One region of the Kushneria konosiri genome, then DNA from elsewhere that is predicted to be linked to it. Evidence: predicted binding sites of a transcription regulator. Region 1 holds the regulator's gene; the other holds the start of a gene.

Region 1 (11,582 bases):
CCATGAGCTCGCGCATTGCGCATCTGGTGGTGATCGATATTCTCGCCGTGGGCGTGGCCAAGACACGTGGCCCGCAGCTGGCCGAGCACCTGGTGGCGGTCAAGCGCAGTCTGGATCCGTTGCGTACGGCCCGGCCCGACCCCTTTGATCGTGCCCGCCAGGAAAGCGCCCGCCATCGCGGAAAATCCGACGATCAATAGACCTTGCGCAAGGCAGGAAGAGGGACCGGCTGCGCCGGATATGCTAGGGTAGAGACTCCTTTTTGCTCTCTTCTCTCAGGCCCTTTCCGGCCGATTTCCAGGGTATCTGATTTCATGGACGCCTCTGCGCTACTCGATTCGCTCAATTCCGATCAGCGCGACGCGGTCGGCGCCCCCCAGGGCAACATGCTGGTGCTGGCCGGCGCCGGCTCCGGCAAGACCCGGGTACTGGTGCACCGCATTGCCTGGCTGATGGAGGTCGATGGCCTGTCGCCCTGGTCGATTCTGGCCGTGACCTTTACCAACAAGGCCGCCCGCGAGATGCGCTCGCGGCTGGAGACGCTCTTGAAGGTCTCGCCGCGCGGCATGTGGGTCGGCACCTTTCACTCGATTGCCCATCGACTCTTGCGTACCCACTGGCAGGACGCCGGGCTGCCCGAGCATTTTCAGATCATCGACACCGATGACCAGCTGCGGCTGGTCAAGCGGCTGCTGCGCGATCACAACATCGACGACGAGCGCTATCCGCCCAAACAGGTGCAGTACTTCATCGGTGGCTGCAAGGAAGAGGGCCTGCGCCCGGGTGATATGGATGCCCATGGCGACGCCTACATGCAGCAGATGATCGACCTCTATGAGCTCTATCATCTCGCCTGTGAACGCGGCGGACTGGTCGATTTTGGTGAACTGCTGCTGCGCTCGCTGGAGCTTTTGCGCGACAACGCACGCCTTTTGCAGCACTACCGCGAGCGCTTCCAGCATCTATTGGTTGATGAGTTTCAGGACACCAACACGCTGCAGTACGCCTGGCTGAAGCTTTTGGCCGGTGATCGCGCCTGTCTAACGGCGGTCGGCGACGATGACCAGTCGATCTATGGCTGGCGCGGTGCCAAGGTCGAGAATCTGGCGCGCTTTCGCGATGAATTTCACGATACCCGGCTGGTGCGTCTTGAGCGCAACTATCGCTCGACCAGCGCCATCCTGGAGGCGGCCAACGCGCTGATTCGCAACAATGCCGGGCGCATGGGCAAGGAACTCTGGACCGATGTCGCCGAGGGCGAGCGTATCTCCCTGTATGGCGGCTTCAACGATCTGGATGAGGCGCGCTTCATTGTCGATACCATCATCGCTCAGGTGCGCGAAAAGGATCGCGCCCGTCGTGATATCGCCATCTTGTATCGCTCCAACGCCCAGTCGCGGGTGCTGGAGGAGGCGCTGATTCGCCAGGGAGTGCCCTATCGCATCTATGGCGGACAACGCTTTTACGAGCGTCTCGAGATCAAGAACGCGCTGGCCTATCTGCGGCTGCTGGTGTCACGCGATGACGACGCCTCGCTTGAGCGGGTCATCAACGTGCCGGCGCGTGGTATCGGCACCCGCAGCGTCGAGCTGCTGCGCGCCTATGCCCGTGACGAGGGCGTGTCGCTGTGGCAGGCGCTCAACGATGCGCCGTCGAAGGGACTCCTGAAAGGCCGTGCCGCCTCGAGCGTGACCACCTTCAGCAACCTGATCGATCAGCTCGACAACGACACCGCAGGGCTGGCGCTGCATGAAATGATCGATCACGTGATCGGTCAGACCGGACTGATCGAGCACCACCGCGCCGAAAAGGGGGAAAAGGGTCAGGCGCGGGTCGAAAACCTTGAAGAACTGGTCAGCGCGGCGAAGGCCTATACCCAGGGCAATCCCTTTGACCCGATGAGCGATCGGGAAGGTGACACCCTCGGCACCTTCCTGGCAGAAGCCGCGCTCAACTCCGGCGAGCACGAGGCCGATGAGTTCGAGGATGCCGTGCAGATGATGACCCTGCACTCGGCCAAGGGGCTCGAGTTTCCGGTGGTGTTCGTCGCCGGCATGGAAGAGGGTCTCTTCCCGCACAAGATGTCGCTGGAAGAGCCCGGCCGTCTCGAGGAAGAGCGCAGACTCTGCTACGTCGGGGTCACTCGCGCGATGGAAAAGCTCTATCTGACCCACGCCGAATCGCGGCGCCTGCACGGCAAGGAGACCTTCCAGCGTCCCTCGCGCTTTCTGCGTGAGCTGCCGGAAAACCTGGTTGAGGAGGTTCGTCTGCGTGGACAGATCTCGCGCCCGGTCACCTCGAAGGCCTCCAGCGTACGCCAGGAGCAGGTCGACGGCGGTGAGGAGCTGCCGAGTCTTTCACTGGGGCAGCGGGTCAGCCATCCGGTCTTCGGAGAAGGCGTGGTGATCAATGCCGAAGGTCAGGGCCAGCGCGCGCGGGTTCAGGTCAGCTTCGAGGAAGACGGTGACAAATGGCTGGTGCTGGGCTTTGCCAAACTGGTGCCGCTGGGCTGAAGTATCCAATACATCAGGCAGGTCGGTCTGTCATTAAATTGTCATGACTCTGCGCGATGCTTGCGACAACATGGCACTGCCAGGCAGTGCCCCTGATCCGTGAACGGAGTCAACATGGACATTACCAACGACCCTCACAGCCAGCATATTTCGCGTCAGTTCAACCAGGAGCTGGAGTCACTGAAGACCCAGCTGCTGGCGATGGGGGGGCTGGTAGAGCGCCAGATCAATGAGGTCATCACAGCGCTTCTGGAAGGCGATTTCGAGGCGGCCGAGCGGGTCCGTGACAATGATCGCGAGGTCAACAACTTCCAGCTTGATATCGATGACGAGTGTGCGCATATCCTGGCCCGCCGTCAGCCCACGGCCTCCGATCTGCGGCTGGTGCTGGCCGTGACGCGTGCGACCTCCGATCTGGAGCGCATGGGGGATGAAGCCAACAAGATCGCCCGTCACGCCCTGAGTCTGATCGAGGAAGGACTGACCAGCCGCGGCTTTACCGAAATTCGCCACATCAGTACCCGCGTGCGCGACATGGTGCGCCACGCTCTGACCGCCTTTGCCCGCATGGACGTGCCCATGGCCCGTGAAGTGCTGGGTGAGGACGAGATCGTCGATCAGGACTATCAGACGGCCATGCGCTCGCTGGTCACCTTCATGATGGAAGACCCGCGCTCGATCAGCTCGGTGCTCAACGTCATGTGGATTCTGCGCTCGCTGGAGCGTATCGGCGATCATGCCGACAACCTGGCCGAATCGGTGGTCTATCTGGTCGAGGGCGATGACATTCGCCATTCGAGCAGCGCTCAGCCACTGTCTGACAGGGCTTCCGGCGCCTGAACGCCCTCCCCTTTTGTATTAACCACCGGCCCTCTCTGCGAGGGCCGGTGGGTATGATAATCTGCCTGCCCAACCCCTTGATCGGATAATCCTTCAATGGTGTATGCCGTCTCCGCGCTGGGGCGCGGGCTTTCCATGGTGCTCTCGCCCGGGCTTCGACGCTATGTCGTGATCCCGCTGCTGGCCAATCTGGCCATTTACGCGCTGATGTTCACGCTGGTCATCCAGCGCTTCTCCGGCTGGGTCAACTACTGGATGGCCAGTGTGCCGGGCTGGCTCGAGTGGCTGGAATGGTTGATCTGGCCGCTGGTGGTGCTGTGTTTGATCATCGTGCTGGCCTTTACCTTTACGGTCGTGGCCAATCTCATCGCCTCGCCCTTTTACGGATTTCTGGCCGAAAACGTAGAACGGCGTCTGTCCGGTCAGCAGGAAAGCATTGATGATCGCTCGCTCTGGCGTCAGGGCATCGACAGTCTCAAGCGCGAGCTTCAAAAGCTGGCCTGGATGGCGCCCCGTGTCCTGCTGCTGTTACTGATCGGATTCGTGCCCGTGCTGCATCTGGCCGCGCCGCTGTGCTGGGCGCTGTTTTCCATCTGGAGCATGTCGATTCAGTATCTGGACTATCCGATGGACAACAACGGCGTAAGCTTTCCGGACATGAAAAAGCGTCTGAGCGCGCGCTGGTGGCCGACGCTGACCTTTGGGGGCGTGATCTCGGCCCTGATCTGGATTCCCATCGTCAATCTACTGGTCATGCCGGCGGCCGTGGCGGCCGGCGTCATGATGTGGCGCCGCCACTACATGGCCCTGCCGCGTCCGCAGTAGCCGTGCCGCCAATCATGAGGCACACGGAAGTCACTCTGCCAGGATGTGCGCGGTTGCCGTAACATGATGTGACAATCTGTCCGGTGCAAGGGTTCGCACCGGTGTCGCGACTCGTATGGTAGGGCGCATCCCTTTCCGGTTCACCGTTTTTGCGGAATACAACATGTCAAAACCCCTGCTTGTGGGGCTGGCGCTGGCCGTAGTGCTGGCCGGCTGTGCCAGCGCGCCGACATCGGCCCCAACGCCTGTGGTCGATACCGACGCCATTGATCGCATCTTCAGCAATGTGCCGGTCATTGACGATACAACCCCACCCCGGCGCTACAGTCCGGCGCAGGGGGCGACGCTCGAGCGTCGCAGCGGTTATCGGGTTGATCGTTCGGTATCGTCACGCGGGCAGAATCAGCGCATTCGCTTTCTGGTACTCCACTACACCGGCGGCGATGACAAGGCCGCCTTCCGGGCGTTGACCGGAGGCAACGTCAGTGCCCATTACCTGGTCACGGCCACTCCGGGGGAGTATCAGAATCAGCCAGTGGTCATGCAGCTGGTCGATGAGAGTAAAAGAGCCTGGCATGCCGGTGTCAGCAGCTGGGCGGATCGCGTCAATCTCAACGACACCTCGATCGGCATCGAGATCGTCAATCGCGGCCATTACACCTCGCCTGACGGCATGGTCTGGGATCCCTACAGTCGGGCCCAGATCGAGCTGGTGACTGCCCTGGCCCGGGATATCGTTGATCGCTACCACATCGCGCCGGAAAACGTGCTGGGCCACAGCGACATCGCGCCCGGCCGCAAGGTTGATCCGGGCCCGTTCTTTCCCTGGCAGCGCCTTCACGAGGCCGGGGTCGGTGCCTGGCCCGAACGTCACGTCGTGACCCGCTATCAGCGTGAGCTGAGCGCCTCACCACTGTCCATGGCGCAGCTGCAGCGGGCGCTGGGGCTCTGGGGTTATCCGGTAAGTGTGACCGGCACCTTTGATGAGCCGACCCGCAAGGCGCTGGGCGCCTTTCAGATGCATTTCCGACCGGCCGACACCCACGGCAATGTGGATGTGGAGAGCCAGGCCATCTTGCTGGCGCTGCTGGAGCGCTATCACGGTCTGGCCGACGTCCGCGCCGTGCGTCAGTAGACGGCTGGCAGGCCGCGGTGAGTCATGAGACAGCGCCCGGACATCAGTTGGGCGCCTTCTCCATGCGGGTGGCGGGGAAAATGCAGCGAAAGCAGGCGCCTTCGCCGGGCTGGCTTTTGATATCGAGCCGGGCATCGTGGCGCAGCAGGACGTGCTTGACGATGGCCAGTCCCAGACCGGTGCCGCCGCTGGCCACCGAGCGACTCTTGTCGACCCGGTAGAACCGCTCGGTCAGCCGCGGGAGATGCTCGGGGGAGATGCCTTCACCGTTATCGATCACCTCGACGGCGGCGCCATCCTTGCCCCACCGGCGATAGACGATGGTGATGTGACAGCCAGGTGAGGTGTAGCGCACTGCGTTGTAGATCAGGTTGGACAGGGCGCTTCGCAGCTCTTCGATATCCCCGAACAGCCGCCGGGTCTCCTCGAGCCGACAGGTGATCTCATGGCTGCCGGCGGAGAGCTCCTGTCCGTCCTCGGCGATCTGTTCGCACAGCGCTGCCATGTCGATGGAGCGCTCATTATGATGGCGTTCGCTGGTCTCGAGCCGTGACAGGGTCAGAAGATCCTCGACCAGATGCTGCATGCGCACGGTCTGCTCCTGCATACGGCTCAGGCCGCGCTTGAACGAGCCGGGCAGCGCCTCATGGTTGTCCTGCCAGGTTTCAACGTAGCCGGTCAGCACCGTCAAAGGCGTGCGCAGCTCATGGGAGACGTTGGCCACGAAGTCGCGTCGAGTCTGCTCCAGACGCTGCAGGCGCGTCACATCGCGAATGATCAACAGACGTTCGTCGTCGCCAAAGCGGGTGATCTGACACGCCAGCGTGCGTGCCTCGTTGGTGGGAGCATTGATCGTGATCGGCTCGCTGTAATCCATCCGACGGAAATAGCGAATGAAGTCGGGATCACGCAGATAGTTGGTCAGGTGATGGCCGCGGTCCTGACGGTTGTCCAGCCCGATAAGCCGCTCGGCGGCACTGTTCCACCAGTCCAGACAGCCGCGTGAGTCGAGCATCACGACCCCTTCGCTCATCGACTCGGCGGACTCCTGAACACGCTTCAATACCGAGCGCAGGCGGTTTTGAAGCTGCTGCTGGCCCTTCTGGTAGCGGTAGAGCCGGTCGAACAGATCGCCCCACACCCCTTCGCCATCGGGCGGGCGTTGATCTACCGGGGCTTCCAGCCAGCGGTAGAGTCGCCTCAGGTGTCTGAGGGTAAAGGCGAGATGGATGCCCAGCCCCAGGGCCAGACCCCAGCCCGGATAGCCCAGCAACATGCCCAGAATGGTAAAGCATGCGGACAGATAGGCCAGACGCCAGAGTTCGTTGAGCCAGTAATGCATGGCCGGCTACCGTGACGAAAAGCGATAGCCGGTACCGCGTACGGTCTGCACCAGATGCTGATGGGCATCACCCAGCACCTTGCGCAGCCGTCGAATGTGTACATCCACCGTGCGCTCCTCGACATAGACATTGCCACCCCAGACCTGATCAAGCAGTTGGGTGCGGGTGTAGGCGCGCTCCTGATGGGTCATGAAAAACTGCAGCAGGCGATACTCGGTCGGGCCGATCTCGAGCGCCCGACCATCGACACTGACGCGATGGCTGACGGGGTCAAGCATCAGCCCGCCTACCTCAACGGTCTCCTCGATACCGGCCGGTGTCGTGCGCCGCAGCACGGCCTTGAGACGGGCGATCAGCTCACGGGGAGAAAAGGGCTTGGTGATGTAGTCATCGGCACCGCTTTCCAGCCCCTGAACCTTGTTGTCTTCCTCACTGCGGGCCGTCAACAGCACGATCGGGATGTCGCGGGTCGTGGGTTCGCGCTTGAGACGGCGGGCAAGATCAATGCCGCTGACGCCCGGCAGCATCCAGTCCAGTAAGATCAGATCGGGACGCTCGTCGACCACCAGTTCATGGGCGCTCCTGGCATCCTCGGCCTCGAGAATGCGAAAGTCCGCCATCTCGAGCGCCATGGCAATCATTTCACGAATCGGCGCTTCGTCGTCGACGATTAAAACGGTTCTGGACATGAGTGGCTTCCCCTGCCGGATAGCGATGGCGACTGACGAGATGACCTATGCGGTGGCGCGCAGGTCATGGGCGTCGTCATGTGATCGTCATTCAAACGTCTTCATATGACAACTTTATGACACTGCGACCGGGGATGACGCCATCGCTTCCTGAGGATTAAGCCTGCCAGGTCGCCAGCGCAATGCCGGCAAAAAGCAGAATGCCTACCCAGTGGTTGTTCAAAAAGGCCTGAAAGCAGCCCTCACGGGTGCGCGTTCGACAAAGCCGCTGCTGATGCACGAACACAACGGCGATGGCGATAAGCGATGCCCAGTAGAAGCCATCAAGCTCGGCCATGCGACCTACAACCGCCAGCAGCATCAGCATCAGCACCTGAAGTGCGCCCTGGATGACCAGATCCATCCGGCCGAATAGCACAGCGGTCGACTTGATGCCGATTTTCAGATCATCGTCGCGATCGACCATGGCATACCAGGTGTCATACACCAGCGTCCAGACAATATTGGCAAAAAAGAGCCACCAGGCCACCGCCGGCACATGGCCCTGCTCGGCGCCGAAGGCCATGGGAATGCTCCAGCCGAACGCCGCCCCCAGTACCACCTGCGGCAGATGGGTATAGCGCTTCATGAACGGGTAGCTGGCGGCCAGTGCTGCAGCGCCGAATGACAGCATGATGGTGTAGGCGTTGGTGAAACACACCAGCACAAAGGCGATGGCCAGCAGCACGCCAAACAGCGTCAGCGCCTCGCGCTCGCTGATGCGCCCGGTCGCCAGCGGTCGATCATGGGTACGCTTGACGTGGGCATCGAAGTGGCGGTCGGCGTAGTCATTGATCACGCACCCCGCTGCGCGCATGACATAGACCCCCAGAATGAAAATGATCAGATTATGCCGGGTGGGCAGGCCATCGCCGGCCAGCCACAGAGCCGCCAGCGTTGGCCACATCAAAAGCCAGGTGCCGATGGGCCGGTCAAGCCGGGTCAGACGCATGAAGTCAGGGAGACGAGCGAGGGGCGACGGCATCGTCGGGGCTCCAGTCAGGGTAAAACGAGGATGTCAGCGTAAAAACATGAGTCTACCCGAAATGACCCGGTGTCGAGTCATTCATGCGTCATGGGCGCTGGCACCGGGTGAAGCGCTCATGCACAAAATACTCCTGCACCAGCAGCGGCGGGCGATCAGGCCCCAGGGTGAACAGTGAGCGCCGTCCCCACGCAACCGGCAGATCCAGAAATCCCGGGGCATCCCGGGTCATTTCGATGGCCGAGCGCCGTACCATGGACTTTTTGGGTGCCCGTGCGGCTCTGGCAAAGAGCTGATGGCCAAGCGCCCGGGTGCCCAGGCGGGCCATCCAGGGCGGGCAGCCCCTGAGCGCCATGACCGACCGCGCCGCCACCAGCACCTCGCCCCCGGCTTCCAGAGTAACCTCCCGCCGCCAGACCCGCTGGCCGGTAGTCAGACCCAGCGCGGAAAGTTCGTCATGACGTCCGCGTCCGGGACCCTGAGCGTACAGTCGAACCGTAATGGGCGCATCGACCAGACGTGCCAATCGGGCCGTGAGCGAGTCCCGTGACCTCATCAGGCCTGCGAGCGGGTTTTCAAGGTGTACACCGGACAGGGCAATCGGTTGCCAGCGGGTCAGCGACGTAAAAGGCCTGGAAGATTCGGGCATGAAGGCAACATCCGAAAAGAGGGTCATCGGGTATCTTTTTGTACCCGTGAGGTAAAAATATCATCCATTAGGCCGGATATACGCGACAAAGTGCCATTTTGTGCAGTTTTGGCTGGCGTGAAGCAGGGCGGCGTTGCTAGTCTAGGCTCGTCGAACAGTGTTCGCCCTGCAAGGCCGGCTTCATGGCGCTGGTGCAGGGCAGTGAGCGACCCTTCGCGCACCCCCTTGCAGTGTGCGAATTCGATATAACAATGGGCGGCACCAAAAATCGCCATGTTATTGCCCAACCAGGAGGCGTTATGCGCAAACCAGAACTCGCCGCGGCCATTGCCGAGCAGGCGGATCTTTCAAAGGACAAGGCAGGTCAGGTACTCAACGTCGTACTCGACGAGATTACCCGCAGTGTTGCCAGGGGCGAAGATGTCACCCTGATCGGGTTTGGTACCTTCACCGTGCGCGAGCGCGCCGCACGTACCGGCAAGAACCCGCAGACCGGCAAGGAAATCCAGATTCCTGCCAGCAAGAACGTTGCGTTCAAGGCCGGCAAGGGTCTCAAGGACGCCGTTTCCAAGTAATTCCTGTCACGGGATTACGGCGTTGATATCACCGGCTGCCCCAGGGCAGCCGGTGTTGTTTTATCAGGCCGTCGCCAGGCGTGCCTGTCGAACCCCACGCGCGAGGTCACGCACCAGGGCGTGCACGTCCCGGGTGCCGGCCTCGACGCTGTCGGCATGTTCGATGCAGCTGATCAGCGCAGACCCGACCACCACGGCATCGGCGAAACGACCGATGCTGGCCGCCTGCTCGGCGCTGCGGATGCCAAAGCCCACGGCAATCGGCAGATCGGTATGGGCGCGAATGCGGGTGATCGAGCGCTCGACGCTTTCCGGCGTGGGCGCGGCAGCCCCGGTGACACCGGCTACCGAGACGTAATAGATAAAGCCCGAGGTGTTTTCCAGCACCCGCGGCAGGCGCTTGTCATCGGTTGTGGGCGTGGCCAGACGAATGAAATCAATGCCGGCACGCGTGGCCGGCAGACACAGTTCGCTGTCATGTTCCGGCGGCAGGTCGACCACAATCAGTCCATCCACGCCGGCCTCGGACGCATCCTTCAGAAACTGTTCAACGCCATAGCGATAGATGGGGTTGTAGTAACCCATCAAGACGATCGGCGTTTCCTGATTGTCACGGCGGAACTCGCGCACCATCTCGAGCGTTTTGTGCTGGGTGTGCTGACCCTTCAACGCGCGCAGGGCGGCCTTCTGGATTGATGGACCATCGGCCATCGGGTCGGTGAACGGCATGCCCAGCTCGATGATGTCGGCGCCGGCCTCCGGCAGGCCCTTGAGCGTGTCGAGCGAGGCCTGATAGTTCGGATCGCCGGCCATGGTAAAGGTGACCAGCGCCGCACGATCTTCAGCCTTGAGCGCCTCGAGGCGGCGAGTAATACGTGTGGCCATTATTCGGTCTCCCCGGTCTTTTTCGCCACGTCATGCGGCGGCTGCATGTCATCGATTCGGCCGGGCTCGGCGGCCTCTACCGTGGTGTTCGGCAACTTTTCGGTATCGCCGTGCTGCTCGAGCCAGTTGGCAACGCTGGCCATGTCCTTGTCACCGCGCCCGCTCATGTTGAGCACGATCAGGTGATCCTCGGGCAGGTCCGGGGCGATCTTTCTGAGATGCGCCAGCGAATGCGCCGATTCCAGCGCCGGAATGATGCCTTCGAGTTCACAGCAGAGCTTGAAGGCCTCGATCGCCTCGTGATCGGTGATCGAGACGTACTCGACCCGCTTCTGGGTATGCAGCCAGGCGTGCTCGGGGCCGATGCCCGGATAGTCCAGACCTGCCGAGACCGAGTGGGCGTCGGTGATCTGGCCATCCCTGCTTTGCAGCAGGAAGGTGCGATTGCCGTGCAGCACACCCGGCTCGCCACCGTTGAGGCTTGCCGCATGTTCACCGGTTTCGATGCCGTGCCCGGCCGCTTCCACGCCAATCATGTGGACGCTTTCATCATCAAGCATGGGATGGAAAAGGCCCATGGCATTGGAACCACCGCCGATGCAGGCCATCAGCGTGTCCGGCAGGCGCCCTTCCTTCTCGAGAATCTGCGCACGGGTTTCCCGCCCGATGACGGACTGGAAATCACGCACCATGGCCGGATAGGGGTGCGGGCCTGCGACCGTGCCGATCAGGTAGAAGGTGGAATCCACGTTGGTGACCCAGTCGCGCAGCGCTTCGTTCATGGCGTCCTTGAGCGTACCGGTGCCGGATTCGACCGGGATGACCTCGGCGCCCAGAAGCTTCATGCGAAAGACGTTGGGCTGCTGGCGCTCGATGTCGGTGGCGCCCATGTAGATCACACACTCCATGCCAAAGCGTGCCGCCACGGTGGCGGTGGCCACGCCGTGCATGCCGGCACCGGTTTCGGCGATGATGCGCTTTTTGCCCATCTTGCGGGCCAGCAGGATCTGGCCGATGCAGTTGTTGATCTTGTGCGCGCCGGTGTGGTTCAGATCCTCGCGCTTGAAATAGATCTTCGCCCCGCCCAGATGCTCGGTCAGGCGC
Region 2 (5,999 bases), 280 kb from region 1:
GTCATCTGCTGCCAGCGCCTGACCGGCGGCATAGACCAGAATGGCCCGCAACCGCTTGCCACCACCCAGCACGCTATAGCGCATGGCCTCTTCAAGCCGGGAGGCCCGAGCCGGCGCGGCACTTTCCAGCACCGTACTCAGCTGCGTTTCGATCCTGTCGCGCCATGTTGCCATCAGCACGCCGACATCCACTCTCGCCGTCTCCACCGTCATGTCTCACCCATCATGCGTCATTGTCCTGCGATTGTTCATTCGGCGGTGACACCAGAGCGCCATCCTCCTGCACCAGCAGCTGTTGCACCCGCAGCTCGGCCTGTTCGAGTCGAGCGCGGGCATCTCGCACCAGCGCGATGCCTCGCTCGAAGTCCTCAAGCGACGCTTCAAGCCCCGACTCCCCGGACTCAAGGCGCCTGACCAGCTGTTCAAGCGCGGCCAGGGTGCCGGCGAAGTCGGACGGGGTCTGTATCGCGGACGTCGATGACGCCGCCGCCTGATCGTTTAAATGAGCGGACTCGGGCCGTTGTGTCATGCATTATCCTGTGAACGCCGGAACATGGCTTGAGATCAAGATGTCGGTCACGACCAGGCGCCGACCACCTGCAAGTATACACATCCGTTACGCTTTTGACGCCGCCTGCCCCTCGCATCAGGACGCTGGCCTCAAGGCGGGTGACCAACAGGTTCATGCACCGGATTCATAACGCGCACGCAGAGCTTTCACGGTGCCGCGCGAGGCAGGGCCATGCACCCTGACCGGCGTCATGATAGGATACTCCCCCGCCGAGTCGGGCCATTCGGGCAGCCTCTCCCGCTGCCTTATCGATGCCCGATGACTTTCGGCCGACATCGGGTCATGCCCGCTATCGCTATTGTTACTTTCCCTCAGGCCAGCCGATTAAAGGGTTGATGCACACATGGCTAAAACGTCTCTGGACAAGAGCAAGATCAAGGTTCTGCTGCTCGAGGGCGTCCACCAGTCCGCCGTGGACAACTTTCAAAATGCCGGTTACAGCAACATCGAGCGACTGACGACGTCGTTGAGCGAAGAGGATCTGATCGAAAGGATCCGGGATGCCCATTTCATCGGTATTCGCTCGCGTACGCAATTGAACGAACGTGTGTTGAATGCCGCCGAGCGCCTGGTGGCCATTGGCTGTTTCTGCATCGGCACCAACCAGGTTGATCTGCCGGCCGCGCTCAAGCTCGGTATCCCGGTATTCAATGCGCCCTACTCCAATACCCGTTCGGTCGCTGAACTGGTACTGGCCGAGACCATCATGATGCTGCGCGGCATCCCCGAGAAAAACGCCCGGGCCCATGAGGGTGGCTGGCTGAAATCGGCCAGCCATTCGTTCGAGGCCCGTGGCAAGACGCTGGGTATCGTCGGTTACGGCAGCATCGGTGCCCAGCTGTCGGTACTGGCCGAGTCGGTCGGCCTCAACGTCATCTATTACGACACCATCACAAAGCTTGGCATGGGCAATGCTCGCCAGGTCGGCAGCCTGCAGGAACTGATGGCGCGCGCCGACATCGTTACCCTGCACGTGCCCGAAACGCCGGCCACCACCTGGATGATCGGACGTGACGAGCTGGCGCTGATGAAGCAGGGCAGCTATCTGATCAACGCCTCGCGCGGCAAGGTCGTGGACATTGAAGCACTGGCCGAGGTGCTTGAATCCGGCAAGCTGCTGGGCGCCGCCGTTGACGTCTTCCCGGTCGAGCCCAAGGGCAATGACGAAGAGTTCGTCTCGCCGCTGCGCAAATTCAATAACGTGATTTTAACGCCACACATTGGCGGCTCCACGGTCGAGGCGCAGGAAAACATCGGCGTTGAAGTCTCCGAAAAGCTGATCACGTTTTCCGACAACGGCACCACCATCACCTCGGTCAACTTCCCCGAAGTCGCCCTGCCCTCGCATCCGGACAAGCATCGCCTTCTGCACATTCACGCCAACGTGCCGGGTGTACTCTCCGAGATCAACCACGTGCTGGGCGATGAAGGCATCAACATCTCCGCCCAGTTTCTGCAGACCAATGAAGAGGTCGGTTACGTGGTCATCGATGTCGACAAGGCCTATGGTGAACAGGCGCTCAACGCCCTGCGCGAGGTCAACCATACCCTGCGTACGCGAGTGCTCTACTCTCAGGCCGACAGTGAGTAATCCACGGCCGACCGCCCAAAGAGGATGATGCCATGAAGGACCCGCGGCTTTTGATCGTGATCGTGGCAGGCATCGTACTGGTGCTGTTTTTTGTCTTTGCAGCACTGGCCTGACGTACTTTCCCCGGGCCATCAGCGGGCGTCCTGAAGACAGGGCGTTCGCTGTTCCATTGAATCGCTCCTCCAGACAGACCTCTCACCCTGCCAGTCTTTCCTGCCCTTACGGGCGTATCAAGGCATTTAACGTTCACGTTCCGGCTGACCGGGACTACGCTGGAATGATCCTTTAACGCAACTGATGGAGCGTCATGCATGTCATATCACAGCACGGTGGCTGTCCTTGGCCTGGGCGCCATGGGGCACGCCTTTGCCGCCAACCTTTTGAAAAACGATTTTGCAGTACGGGTCTGGAATCGTACCCATTCACGTGGAGACGACCTGGCCGAACAGGGCGCCTTCAACGCTGACAGCGCCAGTGATGCCGTCAGCGGTGCACAATTTGTCATCACCATGCTGCCCGACTTCGAGACGACTCGTGACGTCCTGCTTGGTAACGGCGGCGCGCTGGAACATGTGCCCGACAAGGGCGTGGTGATCCAGATGGGCACCATTGGCGTTGAACAGACCGAAACGCTGATTCGCGAGATCGAGACGGCACGTCCGGATGTGATCTTCATCGATGCGCCGGTTTCCGGCACCAAGGCACCGGCCGAGCAGGCCACCATCTCGGTGCTGGCCAGCGGCGATCAACAGGCGGCCGATGGGATTGATACGGTCTTCAACGCCATCTCAAAGCGGGTGGTCTGGCTGGGAGAGGCCGGGCGTGGCTCGCGCATGAAGCTGATCGTCAACGCCTGGCTGATCCACATGATGCAGGGCATTGCTGAAAGCGCCCGTCTGGCCCGCACGCTCGGGTTCTCGACTGATGAGCTCTGGTCAGTGCTCGACGGTGGCCCGCTGGCTGCACCCTATGTGAAGGCCAAGCTCGACAAGATCGGCAATGAAGAGTACAGCGCCCAGATGGCGCTGGAATGGGGCCTCAAGGATGCCCGTCTGGCGCTCGAGGCCGCTGGTGATACCGATCTGCCGGGACTGGTTCGCATCAGCGAGATCTGGCGTGATGCGGTGGATGCCGGCCTTGGAGAACAGGACATTGCCGCCATTCACGCCTATCTGAATGGCCATCATCACTGAAACATCGAGTAAACCTGCCTGGCGGCCTGTCACGCTTTAGTCACAGGTCGCATCTTTTTTACAAAGACCACCTGCTCATGCACACAATGACACAATCGTAATGTCATGAACCTTTCATACTGGCGTCACATTAAAGTGACCTTATCGTGAACGCTCATGACCTCACTCTCTTCTCGACACATCGACAGTGTCAATGATTCCGGGCTCGTCCGGGAAAGTCTGATCGCACTGGCTGCACTTTTTCTGGTCATTTCGACCACCCTAATTACATTCGTCACGCCACTGGACCTGGAATACCAGCTGATGCTGACGATCAATCAGATGGCCCAGAAGAGTGAAACCTTCGACTATGTCATGCATGCCCTTTCCGAGCTGCATCTGATCTCCGGCGTCATGCTGGTTGCAGGCTTCTGGGCAGTCTGGTTTACCCCTTCACTGGTGAACCGCCGTGTGGAACTGCTGACCTGCAGTATCGCAGCGTTTGGATCGGCTGCCGTCAGTCGCATCATGCAAAAACTGACGCCGGAGCACCCACGGCCGCTGCAGGACCAGGTGTTGAACATGACGCCGCCGACCGGCATCGATGCCCAGACCCTGCATGACTTCAGCTCGTTTCCCAGCGATCATGGCGCCGTCTATATTGGTCTTGCCTGGGTGATCTGGCGTCTGCATCGTCGCCTGGGGCTGGCCGCGTTCGCCTTTGCCGCCCTGCTCTGCTTTACCCGTATCTATCTCGGCTTCCACTTCATCACCGACATCATCGGTGGTGGTGCACTGGCCATTCTGACCGTACAGATTGCCCTGCTGCCGCCGTTTCAGCGCATTGGCGGCTATATGGCTGGCTTCAGCCAGACAAGGCCGCAATGGTTCTATCCGCTGGCATTTCTCGGTTGCTACGGTATCGCCACACTCGCAGACGAGCTGCGCGAACTGGTCGGCGGCCTGCTTCGCGTGATGTTTTAGACAGACTTGCCCAGACCGGACATCAGATAAAGGGGCGCCCCAACCATCGGGGCGCCCTTTTTCATGAGCCATCCTTCTCAGGGTCTGGCAGTCGGCATTTCCATGCGGGCGCGCTCTTCATCGAGCAAGGCCAGCGCCTGTTGACGCGTCACCCTTGAACGCGGCGTCATGAGCGTCACCGTGACACCCACCAGCACTGCCACCACCACGGCCGGAATACTGGGATTGCCCCAGAAGGCTTTCATGGCGGCGCTGGAAGAAACGATCAGTGAGGTGATGGAGGCCGCAACCAATGTGGCGATGGCACCCTGCCAGTTGTAACGATCCCAGAATCGTCCCAGCATCCCGCAGACAAAAAGCCCCGACATGACAGTGGCAATCATGGTGGTGATGTAGGTGATGACGTTATCGGTCATCAGCGCAAAGGCCAGCGCCAGACCAATGGTCACGATCAGTGCGAAACGTGAAAACAGCACCACCTTTTCCGGGGCAGGCACATGCCCGGTCACCATGACCCACAGGTCACGCATCATGATGGCCACCCCCGCCAGCGCATCGGAGCTGGCGCTTGACATCGTGGCTGAAAGCCCCGCGATCAGCACCAGCATGCCCAGTCCCATTGGCAACACCTGAGTGGCCAGATACGGAAAGGCGTAGTTGCTGTTCTCCAGATCCGGGGCCAGCGTATGGGCCGCCATGCCGACAATCGCCGGAATAATGGAAAAGGCCAGATAGAGCACGCCGGTGAAAAGAAAGGAGTAGCGTACGCTGCTCACCGACTGCGCCGAATAGATACGCTGACGATAGGACGGTGTGGCCAGCACGCCTACACCGACCACGACCGCCAGCGACAGTGCCGGCACCAGCCCCAGCTGCGCCACGCCAAACCAGCTCTCGGCCGCTCCCGGGCTCATGTTGTCTCCCAGATGCGAGAACCCACCGATATCGACCAGCGCAAACACCGCCATGGCGATAAACCCCAGAAAGAGCAGCACGGCCTGCACGGTATCGGTCCAGACTACCGCCATGTAGCCACCGATCACGCAATAAAGCCCGAAACCGATGGCCACAATCACCTTGGCCAGCCCCAGATCAATGCCGGCAATCCAGGAGAGATACATGCCGCCGCCCAGGATATGCGCCCCCAGCCAGCCGATGCTGGCCACATAGATCAGCACCGCCACCACATTGCGCACCAGGCGGCTGCCGCCCACGTAGTATGAAAGCTCTTCACTCATGGTCATGAAACGAAGCCGGCGCATGGGCGCGAACCACCAGGCCAGCAACAGAATGCCGATTGCCCCACCGATCCCATACAGCGCCCCGCCCCAGCCATTGTTATAGCCAAAGCCGACTGCGCCCATGCTCGAGCCCGTCCCCACCATGGTGGCCACGGTTGTGCCGATGGTCAGAAAGACGGGCACACCGCGCCCGCCCAGCAGAAAGCTGTCGCCATCACCGCGATGGCGGCGCGACATCACGCTGCCGAACACGATCATGGCCAGCAAAAAGGCGAAAAATCCGATCAGAAAGAAGGTGGTATGCATGGAAGGACCTCTTGTGATTATTGGGCAGGTCGTCTGATGCCATGATGGTCTGATGACAGGAGGTATCGGATTGGTGAAGGCTCACCAATCCGGTAGCAGGCCTATCCCCTGCGATCAGCCCTGAAGCACTTCAT

Evidence for each region. The regulator PhoB, encoded in region 1, activates phosphate uptake and scavenging genes when phosphate is short. The targets are predictions, from matches to a motif close to TGTCATANNNNTGTCANA.
Region 2: the regulator PhoB is predicted to act here: its motif matches at 3,457-3,474, upstream of B9G99_RS07140 (phosphatase PAP2 family protein).

What each region holds. Positions count from the first base shown of each region.
Region 1 covers NZ_CP021323.1:1,238,335-1,249,916, forward strand. The annotation lists gene B9G99_RS05780 (SIS domain-containing protein) at 1-200, shown strand, start outside; gene uvrD (DNA helicase II) at 315-2,513, shown strand; gene phoU (phosphate signaling complex protein PhoU) at 2,628-3,353, shown strand; gene cysZ (sulfate transporter CysZ) at 3,450-4,178, shown strand; gene B9G99_RS05800 (N-acetylmuramoyl-L-alanine amidase) at 4,342-5,313, shown strand; gene phoR (phosphate regulon sensor histidine kinase PhoR) at 5,357-6,655, opposite strand; gene phoB (phosphate regulon transcriptional regulator PhoB) at 6,662-7,345, opposite strand; gene ubiA (4-hydroxybenzoate octaprenyltransferase) at 7,503-8,369, opposite strand; gene B9G99_RS05820 (chorismate--pyruvate lyase family protein) at 8,458-9,045, opposite strand; gene B9G99_RS05825 (HU family DNA-binding protein) at 9,270-9,593, shown strand; gene trpA (tryptophan synthase subunit alpha) at 9,657-10,478, opposite strand; gene trpB (tryptophan synthase subunit beta) at 10,478-11,582, opposite strand, start outside.
Region 2 covers NZ_CP021323.1:1,524,181-1,530,179, reverse strand. The annotation lists gene ispA ((2E,6E)-farnesyl diphosphate synthase) at 1-213, opposite strand, end outside; gene xseB (exodeoxyribonuclease VII small subunit) at 224-529, opposite strand; gene serA (phosphoglycerate dehydrogenase) at 915-2,162, shown strand; gene B9G99_RS07145 (NAD(P)-dependent oxidoreductase) at 2,474-3,355, shown strand; gene B9G99_RS07140 (phosphatase PAP2 family protein) at 3,512-4,318, shown strand; gene B9G99_RS07135 (sodium:solute symporter family protein) at 4,396-5,865, opposite strand; gene B9G99_RS07130 (RidA family protein) at 5,967-5,999, opposite strand, start outside.